DNA from 3 places in the Streptomyces sp. NPDC006140 genome. Region 1 is predicted to be linked to each of the others. Evidence: riboswitches for the same ligand, from Rfam matches in the RefSeq annotation. Region 1 holds a riboswitch; each other region holds the start of a gene.

Region 1 (5,570 bases):
ATGGCCTCGACCTGGTCGTGCGTGACGTAGACGGTGGTGATGCCGAGGCGGCGCTGCAGCGACGCGATCTGCGTACGGGTCGACACACGGAGCTTGGCGTCCAGGTTGGACAGCGGCTCGTCCATGAGGAACACCTGCGGCTCACGCACGATGGCGCGGCCCATGGCGACACGCTGGCGCTGACCGCCGGAGAGGGCCTTCGGCTTGCGGTCCAGGTACTCGGTGAGGTCGAGGATCTTCGCGGCCTCCTCGACCTTCTGCCGGATCTCCGCCTTGTTGACGCCGGCGATCTTGAGCGCGAAGCCCATGTTGTCGGCGACGGTCATGTGCGGGTACAGCGCGTAGTTCTGGAACACCATGGCGATGTCCCGGTCCTTCGGCGGCAGGTGGGTGACGTCGCGGTCGCCGATGCGGATGGCGCCGGCGTTGACGTCCTCGAGCCCCGCGAGCATGCGGAGCGAGGTGGACTTGCCGCAGCCGGACGGGCCGACGAGGACGAGGAACTCGCCGTCCTCGATGTCGATGTCGAGCGCGTCAACAGCGGGCTTGGTGGAACCCGGGTAGATCCGGGTCGCCTTGTCGAACTGCACAGTGGCCATGGTGAGTGAACCCCTTCTACCGGCAGGAACGTGCCGGACGATCCGAGTAGGAAGGCGGTGCCACGACGGTGTTCCGTTGTGGTGTAGTCCACGCGTGTGAACTGGCTCAGGACGGTACCTGGCGTTCACACGTCTGTCAGTAGTTCCGGGCCTGTGAACTTCGCGGAAATTTTCGAAGCGGCGGCCGGGCCTTCCGTGACGACGGCGGTCATGCCCGCTCGTACCGGCCCGCCAGCACGGCCACCGCCCGGGCGACCGCCCGCCGCAGCCCGGGCGGTCCGAGCACCTCCGCCTCCGCGCCCAGCCGGAGCAGATCACCGACCGCCACGGCCTCGGCCTCCACGGTCAGCTCCACCTCCACCCAGCCGTCCCCGTCCGGCGGGCCGGCGCTCTCCAGGGCCCGTACGCCCGCCGCCCCGAACTGCATCGGCAGCAGCCGCCGCGCCCGGGGGGAGATCCGCAACCGGGCGACGTCCTGCCGGAGGGCGGCCTCCAGGCGCCGGGACGACTCCTCCCAGTAGGCGGCCAGATCGAACCCGGCCGGACGGTCGAAGGTCTCCCCGGTGTCCTCGACGGCCAGCACGCGCGACACCCGGTACGTCCGGACGGCCTCCTCCGCCAGGGCGACCAGGTACCAGATGCCGCCCTTCAGGACGAGCCCCAGCGGCCGCACCTCCCGGTGCACCTCGCCGCGCCACCGCCGGTAGTGCACGCGCAGCGCCCGCTGCTCCCACACGGCCGCCGCGACCGCCTCCAGGCACGGCACCGGGTCGGCCTCCCGGAACCAGGCCGGCGCGTCCAGGTGGAACCGCTCCTTGACCCGGCGCGCCTGCCCGGCGAGCTCCGCGGGCAGGGCGGCCTGCACCTTCAGCTGGGCGCTGGCCAGTACCGCGCCGAGCCCCAGGTCCCGCGCGGGGCCGGGCATCCCGGCGAGGAACAGCGACCCGGCCTCGGCGTCGGTCAGGCCGGTCAGCCGCGTCCGGTACCCGTCGACCAGCCGGTAGCCGCCCTCGGGCCCCCGGTCGGCACAGACCGGCACACCCGCCGCGCCCAGCGCCTCGACGTCCCGGTAGACCGTCCGCACCGACACCTCCAGCTCGGCGGCCAGCTCGAGCGCGGTCATGCGCCCGCGGTTCTGGAGCAGCAGGAGCAGGGAGAGGAGCCGGTCGGCGCGCATGGGGGCCATTGTGCGGTGTCCGGGGGCGTACCTGACAGGAGATGTCAGGTACGCGGATCAGGCTGGGTCCCAGACGCCTTCACGGCCCGCCCGGGCCCCTGACGAGAGGACCGCCCATGCCCGGCTCCCGTACCACCGCCACCACGGGTCACTTCACTTTCGCCGACTGGCAGGAACGCGCGCTCGGCCCGGGCGAGGACACGCACCCCCGGCTCGCCCACGCCTCGGTCCGCAACACGTTCAGCGGCGGCATCGAGGCGGCCGGGACGATCTGCGAGTACACCATCGTCTACACCACCCCCAAGACCGGCTCCTTCGCCGGCATGGAGCTGCTCACCGGCCGCCTCGACGGGCGGGAGGGGAGCTTCGCCGTCGAGGAACGCGGGTGGTTCGGCGAGGACGGAACCGTGCACTGCGCCTTCGAGGTGGTGGAGGGCTCGGGCAGTGGGGAGCTGTCCGGGCTGAAGGGGAAGGGCGGCTTCACCGCGCGGCAGGGGGAGGCGGCGGTGGCGTACCGGTTCGAGTACGAGCTGGGATGAGACCGGGCGGACCGGAACTTCGTGGCTCGGGGTAACGGGCTCTGTGTACAGTGGTGCCGCCTCGCGTACGGCGTCGTAGTACGCGCGCCTCCTTAGCTCAGCTGGCCAGAGCAACGCACTTGTAATGCGTAGGTCGTCGGTTCGAATCCGACAGGGGGCTCTGCTGGAACCCCAGGTCAGATGTGTTCTGACCTGGGGTTTTGTCGTCAGTGGATGTGGCGACTCGGACGTTTCCTGACCTGTCCGTGTGCGTGATCAGGACCAGATGTAGGTCATCACCACGAAGATCACGACGAGAAGTCCGAGGGTCACCCCTCCAGCGGTGGTCATAGCCTCGTAGTAGGAGGCTTCCTCCATCACCCTGTGGGCGATGCCCGCAGCACCACCACCGATGATCGCAAGGAGGACTGCGACCCGGGCGTCGTGCAGCTTGTTCCTCGGGGGCTTGTCCCCGGGCCCAGAGAGCTGCGGACCGTCGTGCGTTGCCGTCATGGCTCGCTGCCTTCGTCAGTCGCCTGTGAAGGATGACCTGTCGGATTCGGACTGGCGAAGTTGTCCGGCCGCTGATGCGGCTTCACCCCAAGGGCTGCTCGGTCGGCCATGGCGTGGTCGGGGCCGGCGACCCGTCTTGCTCGGGTCCTCCACTCCTGCCGCTCCATGGATGCAACTGTGACATCCGGACGCCGGCAGGACTCGGCTTACGCCCGGACCGCCCCGTCGTCTGTAACGGGGGCTTGTCGTCAAAGAGATCGTGACTCAGGCCACGCCGAATATCCCAACTCAGACGGGCATTTGTGGGCTTGGTCACCAGCCCTCCATACGGGTGACCGTCAGTGGGATCACCGCTGCTCAGAGGCTAGTTGGCGCATTTTTGGAGTCCTTGATCAGTCCCGTTTGACGAGGGCCCGGTACATCATCTGGAGGGCTCCGCTCGGCGTCGATCGGCCTGCTGTCGATTGACGGAACATCAGATGAACGACTCGCACACGTGCTTGATGTCCGCTCCGGGCTGGTGTTCATGACGACCTGAGGCGGCGCCGGGCGCATGTTTGCGCCCAAGGAGTCGTGCTCCGGCGTGAGAGCCCCCCGGGGGCCCTTGCGTTGTCCAGGTCAGATCTTTCCCGACCTGGGTTTCCTCAGCCGCCGTGCGATTTCCAGCTGGTCGTCATCCAGGGGGCGGCCGTCCTCGATCTCCCACAGGGCGTTCTGGAGGAGGCGGCCGAGGGTCCAGGCCCGGGCTCGGGGGCGGTCCAGGGTGAGGATGTCGGTCATGGCGTCGAAGCGCCAGAGGATGTCGTCGGGGTCGTAGCGGTTGTCGAGGGCCGGCCAGAGTTCGAAGCCGGGGTCGCCTGCCAGGGGCTTGGGGTCGATGGCGAGCCAGGGGGCGCGGTCGGAGGACAGCACGTTCTCGTCGTGCAGGTCCCAGTGGAGGAGGCGGTCGCCCGGTTCGTCCACGACCTCGCGGACGGCGGCCGCGCAGTCCGCGATCAGGGCGCGGGCCTCGGGGTCGGGGATGCGGGGCAGCGCCCACGGGGTCTGGTCGAGCATGGCGCGGGCGATGTCGCCGAGGCGCCGCAGGCCGGGCGGGGCGGGGAAGGAGGTGAGGTGGGCGAGGAGTTCGGCGATGGTGACGACGGCCTGGTGGGGGTCCGGGACGTGGGACAGCATCCGGGTCTCGTCGAGACGCTCCAGCAGCATGGTGCCGGTGGGCTCGTCGTGGTCGAGGAGGCGGACGGCTCCGTCGCCGTCCCAGGCCCGCAGGGCGACCGGTTCGCCTTCGCTCTCCTCGTCGAGGAGCTGGAGTTTGAGGACCGCGGTGGTGCCGTCGCGGCGGACGACCGGGAGGACCAGGGCGGAGACGCCGTGCATGGGCGGTCCGTCGGGTGCCAGCTCCCAGCGGTCGAGGAAGCCGGCCGTCAGGTCGGGCAGTCCGGCGATGAAGGCGCGGCCGGCCTCGCCGTTGAACTTCTCCTGTGATGCCGCCAGTTCACGGGGAATGTCGATCACTTTCGGCACGGTAGTGGGGGTGTGCCGGGTGGGTCATGTGAATTTGCCCGGCCGGTGAAGCGGCGTGGCGGGGGAGTCGCCCGACCGCCCCGCCGGGTGCCGAGGGCGCCGGGCGGGCGGCGTGCGTCAGGGTTCCAGGGCTGTGCGTCAGGGTTCCGGGACTGCGCGTCAGGGCCCGAGGACTGCGCGTCAGGGCTCCAGGACCACCTTGCCCGTCGTCCCCCGGGTCTCCAGCGCGCGGTGCGCGACCGCGGCGTCGGCGAGGGGGAAGCGGTGGACGGCCGGGGTGAGGCGGCCCGCGGCGGCCTCGGTGAGGGCGCGCAGTTCGAGGATGCGGACGGGGTCGGGGCCGCCGGCCTTCTGGAGCATGACGGGGCCGAGGACCTGCTCGGAGACGCCGTCGACGAGGTAGGGCTCGCCGTCGTGGAGGCCCTCGCCGGACCAGCCGAAGACGATGTGCCTGCCGCCCGGGCCCAGGAGGGCGACGGCCTCGCGGGCCGCGTCGCCGCCCACGCCGTCGAAGACGACGGTGGCGGTCCGGCCGCCGAGGTGGGCGCGGACCTTCGCGGGCCAGGCGGGGTCCGTGTAGTCGACGGCGAGATCGGCGCCGTTGGCCTGGACGCGGGCGACCTTCTCCGGCCCGCCCGCGAGACCGACGACGGTGGCGCCGGCGTTCTTGGCGTACTGCACGAGGAGGGTGCCGATGCCGCCGGCGGCGGCCGGGACGATCGCGACCGAGTCGGGGCCGAGGTCGGCGAACTGCAGGATCCCCATCGTCGTACGGCCCGTGCCGATCATGGCGACGGCCTCGGCGAAGTCGAGGTTCTCCGGGATCTCGTGCAGGCGTTCGACGCCGGTGACGGTCAGTTCGGCGTAACCGCCGGGGGCGAAGCCGAGGTGGGCGACGACCCGCTTGCCGAGCCACCGGTCGGCGACGCCCTCGCCCAGGGACTCGACGACCCCGGCGACCTCGCGGCCGGGGATGGTGGGCAGGCGCGTCGGCTCGGGTGCCGGACCCTGCATGCCCTCGCGCAGGGCCGTGTCCAGGAGGTGGACGCCCGCCGCCCGTACGGCGACACGGACCTGGCCGGGGCCCGGCCGGGGGTCCTCGACCTGCTCGTAGGTGAAATTCTCGGCCGGGCCGAAGGCGTGCAGGCGGATGGCGTGCATGCGGGGCTCCTCGCGGTGTCGTGGTTGCGCGGGCTGTGTGGTGCCGTGGCTGCGCGGTGTCGTGGGCAGCGCGGTGTC
Region 2 (5,570 bases), on a different contig from region 1:
CCGGAGAGGAAGCCGTAGAGGGCCGGGCCCTCGATGAGGGCGCCGACGTGCGGGAGCACGGCGCGAGTGGCGGGGGGCATGGGCTGCCCGAGGACCCGCGCCGTGCCGGAGGTGGGCTCGATGAGGCCCATCAGCATGCGGATGGTGGTGGTCTTGCCGGAGCCGTTGGGGCCGAGGAAGCCGAAGACGCTGCCCGCCGGGACGGTCAGGTCGAGACCGTCGACGGCGAGCTGTCCGCCGCGGTAGCGCTTGGTGAGCGCGCGGGTGGCGATGACCGGTTCCCCGGCCTGCTCGCCCCGCTGCTCCGGCTCCGTGGCGGACGGTTCGCCCATCGGCTTCCTCGTTCTCTCTGCGCTGCGCTGCGGGACTACTTCGCGGCGTCGGCCGCCTTCACGAGCGCGTCCTTGGTGACCATGCCGACGTAGACCTTGCCGTCGTCCGTCATCAGGGCGTTGACCAGTCGGGTCGAGAAGACCGTGCCCGAGCCGAACTTGCCGGTGACCTTGTCGCCGAGCGAGTCGAGGAAGCCGCCGAAGTCGCCGCCGCCCGCCTTGCCGGAGGGCATGCCCTCGCCGCCGGTGTCGAAGACGGCTATGGAGTTCCAGCCCTCGCCGATGGTCTTCATGCCGTCGGGGCCCTTGCCGTGGCCCTCCCCGGCCTTCGGGGCGTGCTCGCGCGCCTCGCCCTTGCCGAAGCCCAGCCCCAGGCCCTCGCCGAAGCCCTCCTCGGACGCCTTGCCGGACGCCTTGCCGGAGTCCTTCTCCTCGGTGACCTTCGCGCCCTTGGGCGGTGTGAAGTCGAAGGTCGACGCGGCCGGCTCGGCGAAGCTCACCTGCGTGAAGCCCGCGTCGACGACGGCGGCACCGCCGCCCGCCGGGGTCAGCGTGAACTTCAGCGGCAGGCCCGTCTCGGAGTCCACGGCCACCGTGATCGCGCCGACCGTCGAGCCGGACTGCTTGGGCTTGACGACCAGCTTGTAGGCGTCCCGGCCGGCGACCTGCGCGGTGCCGTCCACGGTCACGGAGGTCGTGTCGCCGACGGCCTTCAGGGCCTCCTCGGCGAAGTCCTTCGGCAGGGCCGGCGGCTGCTGCTCCCGGTCGCCCTTCGGGCTCTCGGAGACGGTGCCGTGGTAGACCTCGTTGGACTTGCTGTCGTAGCCCCAGACGTCCTTGCCGTTGTGGATGAGGCTGTACTCCGCGGCGTTCTCCAGCAGCGACAGCTTCTGCTTCTCGGGGCCGTCGGCGGCGACGCGCAGGGTGTGCGTGCCGGAGGCCAGTTCGGTGAGCTTGGCCGTCGGGTCGGCGGAGGAGCCGCCCTCGCCCTGGCCGGCGGCGCCGGACATCAGGCTGGACTCCAGGCCGCCGAGGTTCGGCAGACCGAGGTCCGTGCTGATCTTCACCGTGCCGGAGAGCTGCTCGACGTCCGACTTGGCGATCTTCTCGATGAGCTGCTGTGCGGTGATCTTCGGGAGGTCGGGGTCGCCGGAGTCGGCGAGTGCGGGGACCAGGCCGATCGTCGCGGCGGCCACCCCCATCACCGTGACCGGGACGACGTACCGAGCGGCTTTGCGGCGCCCGGAGCGCTGCTCGTCGACCTCCCCGGCGATCGTGTTGTCGTCGGATGCGTACGGTGCCATGTGTGCCCTACCTCCGTGGTCGGCGGCGGCTGTCCGTGTCGTCCACGCACTCGTCCCTGAGCCGCCATTCTCACCCGAACTGGTGAGGAGTGGTGTGTTCCGTGGTTTCCATCTGACCAAATCGGCCAGGGAGATACGTCAGACCCCGGACTCAACTCCACGTACTGCTGCGGTATGACACGAGGGGGCGGCTTCTCCCCCGACCCGTAGGGGTCGTGCGGGGATCGCCCGGCTAACCGGCCCGGTGCACCACCGCGTCGCACAGCTCCACCAGCGCCGTCTTCGCGGCACATTCGGGCAGCGGGGCCAGCGCCGAGCGGGCGTCCTCGGCGTAACGGACGGTGTCCCGGCGGGCCTGCTCCAGCGCCGGGTGGGCGCGCAGCAGGCGCAGCGCCTCGGCGTGCCGGGCGTCGTCGGTGAGGTCGGAGTCCAGCAGCTCGCACAGGGCGATGTCCTCGGCGAGCCCGAGCCGGGCGGCCCGCTCGCGCAGCCGCAGCACGGGGAGCGTGGGGATGCCCTCGCGCAGGTCGGTGCCGGGGGTCTTGCCGGACTCGTGGGAGTCGGAGGCGATGTCCAGGACGTCGTCCGCGAGCTGGAAGGCGACGCCGAGCCGCTCGCCGTACTGGGTCAGGACGTCCACGACCGTCTCGTCGGCGCCGGACATCATCGCGCCGAACCGGCAGGAGACCGCCACCAGCGAGCCCGTCTTGCCGCCCAGCACGTCCAGGTAGTGCTCGACCGGGTCCCGGCCGTCCTGCGGACCGGCCGTCTCCAGGATCTGCCCGGTCACCAGCCGCTCGAACGCCTCGGCCTGCACGCGCACGGCCTCGGGACCGAGGTCGGCCAGGATGTGCGAGGCGCGGGCGAAGAGGAAGTCGCCGGTGAGGACCGCGACGGAGTTGCCCCAGCGGGCGTTCGCGCTCGCGACGCCGCGGCGCACGGCGGCCTCGTCCATCACGTCGTCGTGGTACAGCGTGGCGAGGTGGGTCAGCTCCACGACGACGGCCGAGGGCACGATCCCGGGCGCGTACCGGTCACCGAACTGGGCGGAGAGCATCACGAGCAGCGGCCGGAACCGCTTGCCGCCGGCCCGCACCAGATGCTGGGCGGCCTCCGTGATGAAGGGCACCTCGCTCTTGGTGGCCTCGAGCAAGCCTTCCTCGACAGCCGCCAACCCGGCCTGGACATCGGCTTCCAGAGCCTGGTCCCGCACGCTCAGCCCGAACGGCCCGACGTCGGTCACGAGGGGTCTCCTGTCTGCTGGTGTCTGCCGGTGATCAAACGGATTGTCGATAGGTCGCTGCCATCACTCGAGTCAGCGTATCCGGTCACGTTTCGATCACCTCCAGCGCCCATGGTTACAGGCCGGGCGGCAGCAGACATTTATCGACTTTCCCGGAAGTAACCGCTCATATGCGATTTGCCGTAATAGAGAAGCAAATTCCCCTTGCGGGGCATTGCGCCCCGGGTCGCGATCAGTGAGTTGAATCACTTCGCCCCCTCGGCGGCCACACCCCGACACCGTCCCGTACCCCCATCCGCGGAAAGCAAGTTGAGCCTTGGCTCCCGCAAAGGATCAAGCGCCTCATATCCCCCCGATCAAGGTCACCGGAGTCGATATGTGACGCCGGTGCTTGTTCCCGGCATGTGCTCTCGCATACGTTCCGGGCTTGTCCGGCGGACGCCGAATCCTGCCGCCGCCCGGACTCCCCACACACACCGACTCACTCACGCAGGGCAGGAGCGGGGGACCCAGGTAAGTCGCCGGTCCATGACAAGGAACGGCTCGGGGTGAAGCCGCGCACGGCAGCACAGCGCCGTACGCGGCCGGGCACCTCCCGGCCCGAACCCGACAGCTCACCTCGCAGGCGCCGGAGAGGAACATCGCCATGCCCGGACGAGGTAAGCACCGTCGCCCCAGAACCAGCCCGCTCACCCGAGGTGTCGTCGCCGCCGGCACCGGCGGAGCGGCCCTGACCCTCCCGCTGCTCGGCGCGACGCAGGCCAGCGCCGCCCAGCCGGCCCAGAGCGCCCCCGCCGCCCAGACCGCACCCCAGGCGGCCCAGCCCGCCAAGTCCCTCACGTACACCGTGACCAAGGGCGACACGCTCTACCGCATCGCGGACAAGTACGACGTCTCGGGCGGCTGGAAGCAGCTCTACAAGGACAACCGCGCCGCCGTCGGCGACGACCCGAGGCTGATCCACCCGGGCCTGAAGCTGAAGGTGAAGACGGCGAAGGCGGCCGCCGGGCCGAAGGCCGCCACCCAGAAGAAGGCGACGCAGTCCTCCGCCCCGGCCGAGCCGGCCGACGGCGTCACCAAGGCCACCCCGGCCGCCGCGAAGACCTACGCGAACAACCTCGACGGCTGGATCCGCGAGGCGCTGGACATCATGGCCCAGCGGGGCATCCCGGGGTCGTACGACGGCATCTACCGCAACATCATGCGCGAGTCGTCCGGCAACCCCCAGGCGATCAACAACTGGGACTCCAACGCCGCCAAGGGCACGCCCTCCAAGGGCCTGCTCCAGGTCATCGACCCGACCTTCGCCGCCTACCACGTGCCCGGCACCCCCTACGACCCGTACGACCCGGTCGCCAACATCACGGCGGCCTGCAACTACGCGGCCGACCGCTACGGCTCGATCGACAACGTCTTCGGCCCGTACTGAGCCGACCCGCCCAGCAGTCGCTCGAGGACGACGGCGATGCCGTCGTCCTCGTTCGACAGGGTGACCTCGTCGGCCACGGCCTTGAGTTCGGGATGGGCGTTGGCCATCGCGACGCCGTGGGCGGCCCAGTCGAACATCGGGATGTCGTTGGGCATGTCACCGAAGGCGATGGTGTCCGCCGGCCGCAGCCCCAGGTGATCGGCGGCCAGCGCCAGGCCCGTCGCCTTGGTGACACCGCACGGCTGGAGCTCGACCGTGCCGGGCCCCGACATCGTCACCGTCGCCAGTGAGCCGACCACCGAGCGGGCCGTCGCCGCCAGCTCGTCGTCCGTCAGGTAGGGGTGGCGCAGCAGCACCTTGCTGATGGGCTCGTCCCACAGCTCGTCGCGCCGGTCGACCCGTACCGCGGGCAGGGTCGGATGCGGCATGAGATAGCCCGGCTCGATCAGCGTGAGCCCGTCGACCCCGTCCTGGTCGACCGCCGCGTACACCTGCCCCACCTCCGCCTCGATCTTGCCGAGGGCGGTCTCCGCCAGCTCCCGGTCCAGGGTGATGGACCACAGCAGCCGGTCCGCGCCGGCGTCGTACACCTGCGCGCCCTGCCCGCACACCGCGAGCCCCGTGCAGCGCAGGTCGTCCAGGAGCGGCCGCACTCTCGGCGCCGGCCGGCCCGTCACCACGAGGTGCTGGGCACCGGCGTCCGCCACCCGCGCGAGCGCGGCGAGGGACCGGTCGGACAGGGTGTCGTCGCCGCGCAGCAGCGTCCCGTCCAGGTCGGTGGCGATGAGTGAATATGCGATGGGTGCGGCCATGATCAGAGAATACGGACAGCGCGCCCTTTCGTTTCATCGCACGGCGCACGCCGATTGCCCGGTTGAAGGCCTCTGCACCAGTTGGCAACAACATGGTCCGCTACCTACCGTCGGGGCCGTCTCGGGCGGTACCTTCCAAGTGTCCAGGGGGGACTTGATCGGGGGGTCAGGTTGAGCAGTGGGCGCATTCACGTGATGGGGCCCGGGGAGCTCGGCGAAGGGGAAAAGGAGCGCTGGCGCGCACTGCGCGCCGCCTCGGAGGCACCGCGCAACCCTTTCATGGAACCGGAGTTCACCGACGCCGTCGGCCGGGTGAGGCCGCAGGCCCGGGTCGCGGTCGTGTACGAGGGGCGGGAGCCCGCCGGGTTCCTGCCGTACGAGCGCGGGCCGTTGGGGCAGGGCCGGGCGATCGGACTCGGCGTCTCGGACGTCCAGGGGGCGATCCTGCGG
Region 3 (5,570 bases), on a different contig from region 1:
GGCAGCACCGAACTGCACGCGGAACTGGAACGGGAACTGGCCGATTTCTGCGGTGCGGAGGCGGCCCTGGTCTTCTCCTCCGGTTACGCGGCCAACCTCGCGGCGGTCACCGCGCTGGCCCCGCACGGCTCGCTGATCGTCTCCGACGCGGGCAACCACGCCTCGCTCATCGACGGCTGCCGGCTGGCCCGCGGCACGACCCAGGTCGTGGCGCACGCCGAGCCGGAGGCCGTGCGCAAGGCGCTGGCGGGCCATGACGGCCCGGCGATCGCCGTGTCCGACACGGTCTTCTCGGTCGACGGCGACGCGGCCCCGCTCGCCGCGCTCGCCGAGGCCTGCCGGGAGCACGGCGCCGGACTGGTCGTCGACGACGCCCACGGCCTGGGCGTCCTCGGCGACGGCGGCCGCGGCGCCCCGCACGCGGCGGGACTCGCGGGCGCCGACGATGTCGTCGTGACGCTCACGCTGTCCAAGTCGCTCGGCAGCCAGGGCGGGGCCGTCCTCGGCCCGGCCCGGGTCGTCGACCACCTGGTCAACGCGGCACGGACGTTCATCTTCGACACGGGACTCGCCCCCGCCGCGGCGGGGGCGGCCCTCGCGGCCCTGCGCCTGCTGCGCCGCGAGCCGGAGCGGGCGGCGCGGGCCCGCGCGGTGGCGGGCGAGCTGTACGCGGGCCTGACCGCCGCGGGTCTGGAAGCGGTGCGTCCGGACGCCGCGGTGGTCTCGGTGCGGGCGCCCTCTCCCGAGGACGCCGTGCGCTGGGCGGCCCAGTGCCGCGCGGCGGGCCTGGCCGTGGGCTGTTTCCGTCCTCCTTCCGTGCCGGACGGCATCTCACGGCTCAGGCTGACCGCCCGCGCGGACCTGACCGGTCAGCAGATCGAACGCGCTGTACGGCTGATCGGCGAGACGCGACCATGAGTCGGCGTGACACGGCCGTGCGTCGCACGATGGCGGGCTGATCGGACGGGGTTCACCTACCGGGGTTCACATACGGTCCACCGCGGCCGTGAACTCCGCCCAGCTCCTCGGGGAGAAGAGCAGCGCGGGCCCGGCCGGGGCCTTGGAGTCGCGCACGGCGAGGAGTCCGGCCCAGGGAGGAGTGTCCGGACACGCGGTCTCGACGCAGTTGTTCGCGCCGGTGCTGTAGCTGCTGCGCAGCCACCGCACACCGTGCAGTTCGATGCTTGAGGGGACATGACGAGGCAGTGCACGCATTGGTGCCTCCTTACGCGCCGGCGGCTGTCCCGGCGATGAAATCCAACGAGTCCTCGGGCGAAAGGGCGTGGATCTGAAGGGCGTTGAAGGCCTCCGTGTAGGCCCGGAGGTCTTCTTTCCGTTCGAGATAGAGGCTACTCGTCAAGTGGTCGAGAACAACCACATCCAGATCAGAAGTGCTCGAAAATGAGAAGACAACGAAAGGGCCGGTGACACCGATGTGCGCCCCGGCGGCGAACGGCAGCACCTGGAGCCGTACTTGGGGCAGCCGCGCCGCCTCGACCAGGCGTTCCAGCTGCCGGGCCATGACCCCGGGCCCGCCCACCTCGCGACGCAGCACCGCCTCGTCCAGCACGGCGCTCAGCTCCAGCGGCGGATCCGCGCGCAGCACGTCCTGCCTGGCCAGCCGCACTTCGACGAGTGTGTCGAGCCGGTCCTCCGACAGCCCCTCCACCGCGGCCCTCGTCACCGCACGCGCGTACTCGGGCGTCTGGAGCAGGCCCGGGACGACGGTGGTCTCCAGGGTGCGCATCGCGCTGGCCTGGGACTCCAGGCTGATGAAATCCCGATAGGTCGGCGGCAGCACCCCGCGGTAGGCGTGCCACCAGTGGTGCCGGCCGTCGCTGTCCTCGGACCCCGCCAACACCATGAGCAACTCGCGAAGTTGGGAGTCTGCCACACCGTAGGCGTCGAGGAGTAACCGCACATCGGCCGGTTTCACCCCACTCGTGCCCGTCTCGATCCGGCTGACCTTCGACTGGTGCCAGCCCACCAGCCGGGCCGCCTCACCGCTGGTGAGCCCCGCCGAGGTGCGCAGCGCACGCAGTTCGGCGCCCAGTTTCCGCCGGCGCACCGCGGGACCGTGCTGCATGGCTCCTCCTTACTCCTTCCGAGCCACCCAAATACGGTCTCGCGTCGCAGAGTTCACCGCTTTGAGCGACAGATATATGCATATCTTGGTGGATCGCCGTCCTTCATGGGTGTTCTGGTGGCAGTCTGGCGACGAAGCACCAGTCCGGGACCGTACTCGAACCTTCCGCTCCGTGTCGGCCTGCGGTCCCGTGGGAAAGGGACGACGTCGCCATGGCAGACCATTTGGAAGCCTCCGTCACTCTGCCGAGCGATCCCGCCTCGGTCTCCGCAGCGCGCGCCTACGTGGTGGGCACGCTGGCGGAGTGGGGCCTGCCGGCGGACACGGAAGTGTCCGACACCATCCGGCTCATCATCTCCGAACTCGCCACCAACGCCGTCCAGCACACCTTCGGACAGTCGCCCACGTTCACGGTGGACGTCGAGCTCGACCGTGACGAGCACCTGCGCGTCGGTGTCACGGACAGCCACCCGCGCTTGCCCAGACGGCTCCCGGCCGCCGTCCAGCAGGACAACGGCCGCGGCCTGGCCATCATCCGCTGGCTGACCGCGGAGTACGGCGGCAGGCTCCGCGTCCGCCCCACCCGTGAGGGCGGCAAGACCATCTCCGTCGAACTCCCCTGGACGGTCCCGGCCCAGCCGGTGACGGCGGCGGGACAGCAGGAGCCGTAACGTCACAGCGGCGCATCCCCGGGCGTCTCGGGCACCGAAGCACCGGCCCGGCCCCCTGCGCGCCGGCCGCCACCGCCCGTGTCACCGGCGTCGCGCCGACGCCTCCCGACGCGGTGCCGTTCCCCGAAGCGGTGCCGTTCCCCGCAGCGCCGACGGCTGCCTGACGGTGTCCCGCAGCTGCGCCGGAACCCTGACGGTTCCCGACCGGGGTGAGGCCGGTTCCTCCGCCGTCCCGGCCGTCTCGTCACGCAGGCCCGCCCGCCGCACCAGCCGGGGGAGCAGCCCCCACAGGCCGACGCAGACCAGGAAGGTCGCCACGCTCGCGGCGATGCCGCCGGCCCGGCCGGTCGTCACATCGACCACCAGCAGCACGGAACCGCTGAACGCGAACACGAGCACGACCAGGCCGGTGGTGGCCAGGCGCGAGGAGACTTGCACGATGCGCGGCTTGGCGCCCTGCTGGAAGAGCGAGCGGTGCAGCGCGGCCGGCGCGGTGAACAGCGCCGCGGCCAGGACCGCCAGCAGCAGCGTGATGACGTAGGTGACGCGCTGGACCGTGTCGAGGTCCTCGAAGCGCGAGGTGAAGGCGAGCGACAGCAGGAAGGCGAAGAGGATCTGTACGCCCGTCTGGGTGACGCGGAGTTCCTGGAGCAGCTCGACGAAGTTGCGGTCGGCGCGCTGCAGCGGCGTCTCGTTGCGTGCGGTGCAGGGACGGTGCTCGGCCATGGGGGGACGGGTAACCACGTGAGCCCGTATCACGCTCCGGCGTGCGGCGGCGCGTCAGGACGCCGCCGCACGCCGGGCGGCTACTTCACGCGCCCGTACCAGACGCTCTTGGTCCAGATCTTCTGCAGCCGCACCACGTCCCCGGTCTTCGGGGCGTGCCAGAGCTTGTTCTTACCCGCGTAGATACCGACGTGGTACACGCTCTTGCCCGAGTGGAAGAACACCAGGTCCCCCGCCTTGCGGTTCTTGGCGGAGATGTGGCGGGTCTTGTTGTACTGCTGGGCGGCCGTGCGGGGCAGTTTCTTGCCGGCCTTCTTGAACGAGTACAGCGTGAGCCCGGAGCAGTCGAACCGGTGCGGCCCGGTGGCGCCGTACTTGTAGGGCGAGCCCTTCTTCGAGGCCGCGATCTGGAGTGCCTTCGTCGCAGGTGTGGCTGCCGCGGCCTCCGAGGAGAAGCCGGGGGCCACGATCGAGCCGCCCACCGCGGCGATGGTGAGGGCCGAGGCCGTTCCGGCCCGGGCCATGAGCGACGGGACACGATTGAGCGCAGTCATGCGCAACCCTTCGTCAGCCGCCTGTGAAGGATGACCTGTCGGATTCGGGCTGGCGAAGTTGCCCGGCCGCTGACGCGGCTTCACCCCAAGGGCTGCTCGGACCCGGTCATGGCGTGACCGTCCCGGCGACCCGTCGTGCTTGGGTCCTCCACTCCTGCCGATCCACTTCTGTCGACCGGTCATCCGGGCGGCGGCAGGACTCGGCGTCCGCCCGGATCGCCCCGCCGCTGTGGCGGGGGCTTGTCGTCAGACAGGGATCTTGACTCATGCTTGACCCGAAATCCCAACGGAACCGGGGATTTGTGTTGTTACTCACCACTCACCCGTTCGGGTGGACACGTCTGTGTTCGAGCCACCGTCTACTGCTCCGCGGACCTTCGGACCAGGCATGGAATGTCCCATTCCGCCCCACGGCTACGCGCGTTGCGCAACTGAGGGGGTCCAGAAAAAGGATCCCTGTCTACTCCGAACAGGGGTACGTCGTTCGGTCCGTTTCGACTCAGGCCCGGGACGCTCCGTCGGCAGAACGGGCGCCCGGGCCGTCGGATCCGCGTCAACGGCCGTCCGAGCCGCGTCAGCTGACGGACTCGGGCGGCAGCGTGAGCCTGGCCGTGCGCCGCTCACCGTCCAGCACGCGCAGGGCCCGGGCCAGCGTGCCGGCGTGCAGTTCCGTCTCGCCCCGCTGGTGCATCAGGGTCAACGCGTCACGCAGCGCGGTCGCCTTGCCGACCAGGGCCTGGGCGGCACGCAGCCCGCGGTAGGTGTCGCCGTGCAGCGCCGGATTGATCCGGCCGAGCAGGTCGACGACGTCGAGGTAACGGTCGATCAACTCCGCCTCGGCGCGCGTCAGCGCGGGCAGCGGCGGCAGTTCGGGCGGCAGCACCGGAGCCTCACCGCCCGGTCGGCGTGGCCAGGATGGCCTCGCGGTTGGGGAGGACCCGGTCCACCAGGCCGTACTCCACCGCCTCCTGGGCGGTGAGGATCTTGTCCCGCTCGATGTCCGCGCCGACCTGCTCCGGGGTGCGGCCCGTGTGCCGCGCGAGCAGCTCCTCCATGCGCGTCCGGATGCGCGTCAACTCGTCGGCCTGGATCGCCAGATCGCTGGCCTGGCCGTGGACCGGTTCGGGCAGCGACGGCTGATGGATCACCAGACGCGCGCCGGGGAGCACGGATCGCTTGCCGGGCGTGCCCGCGGACAGCAGCACCGAGGCGGCCGCGCCGGCCTGGCCGAGGCAGATCGTCTCCACGTCACAGGTGACGTAGCGCATCGTGTCGTAGATGGCCGTCATTGCGTGGAAGGAGCCGCCGGGGGAGTTGATGTAGAGCGCGATGTCGCGGTCCGGGGCCTGGTGTTCGAGGTACATGAACTGGGCCATCACGTCGTTCGCCGAGGTCTCGTCCACCGGTGTCCCGAGGAAGACGATCCGCCCCTCCAGCAGCTTGGAGTACGGATCCATCGTCCGGTGCCCGGACGACGTGCGTTCGGTGAACTCGGGCAGCACGTGACGGGCGGACGGTCGGGTCATGACGAAC

What was found. Region 1 has a riboswitch for cyclic di-AMP ahead of ABZ386_RS25630 (hypothetical protein). Riboswitches for the same ligand answer to the same signal wherever they lie in the genome.
Region 2: it holds a riboswitch for cyclic di-AMP, as region 1 does, so the genes downstream of both, ABZ386_RS27005 (LysM peptidoglycan-binding domain-containing protein) here and ABZ386_RS25630 (hypothetical protein) in region 1, are expected to answer to the same signal.
Region 3: it holds a riboswitch for cyclic di-AMP, as region 1 does, so the genes downstream of both, ABZ386_RS06015 (C40 family peptidase) here and ABZ386_RS25630 (hypothetical protein) in region 1, are expected to answer to the same signal.

What each region holds. Positions count from the first base shown of each region.
Region 1 is NZ_JBEXTS010000010.1:228,783-234,352, reverse strand. Features, by position in the region: gene ugpC (sn-glycerol-3-phosphate ABC transporter ATP-binding protein UgpC) at 1-599, opposite strand, end outside; gene ABZ386_RS25645 (WYL domain-containing protein) at 808-1,776, opposite strand; gene ABZ386_RS25640 (DUF3224 domain-containing protein) at 1,893-2,315, shown strand; tRNA gene ABZ386_RS25635 (tRNA-Thr) at 2,402-2,475, shown strand; gene ABZ386_RS25630 (hypothetical protein) at 2,571-2,807, opposite strand; cyclic di-AMP (ydaO/yuaA leader) riboswitch at 2,813-2,994, opposite strand; gene ABZ386_RS25625 (aminoglycoside phosphotransferase family protein) at 3,426-4,322, opposite strand; gene ABZ386_RS25620 (zinc-binding dehydrogenase) at 4,512-5,492, opposite strand.
Region 2 is NZ_JBEXTS010000011.1:149,078-154,647, reverse strand. Features, by position in the region: gene ABZ386_RS27020 (ABC transporter ATP-binding protein) at 1-332, opposite strand, end outside; gene ABZ386_RS27015 (DUF2092 domain-containing protein) at 368-1,636, opposite strand; gene ABZ386_RS27010 (polyprenyl synthetase family protein) at 1,869-2,879, opposite strand; cyclic di-AMP (ydaO/yuaA leader) riboswitch at 3,344-3,522, shown strand; gene ABZ386_RS27005 (LysM peptidoglycan-binding domain-containing protein) at 3,526-4,308, shown strand; gene ABZ386_RS27000 (HAD family hydrolase) at 4,272-5,120, opposite strand; gene ABZ386_RS26995 (GNAT family N-acetyltransferase) at 5,316-5,570, shown strand, end outside.
Region 3 is NZ_JBEXTS010000002.1:167,450-173,019, forward strand. Features, by position in the region: gene ABZ386_RS05990 (8-amino-7-oxononanoate synthase) at 1-918, shown strand, start outside; gene ABZ386_RS05995 (DUF397 domain-containing protein) at 985-1,215, opposite strand; gene ABZ386_RS06000 (helix-turn-helix transcriptional regulator) at 1,226-2,086, opposite strand; gene ABZ386_RS06005 (ATP-binding protein) at 2,299-2,757, shown strand; gene ABZ386_RS06010 (DUF6328 family protein) at 2,839-3,483, opposite strand; gene ABZ386_RS06015 (C40 family peptidase) at 3,564-4,037, opposite strand; cyclic di-AMP (ydaO/yuaA leader) riboswitch at 4,041-4,253, opposite strand; gene ABZ386_RS06020 (hypothetical protein) at 4,612-4,920, opposite strand; gene ABZ386_RS06025 (ATP-dependent Clp protease proteolytic subunit) at 4,928-5,563, opposite strand.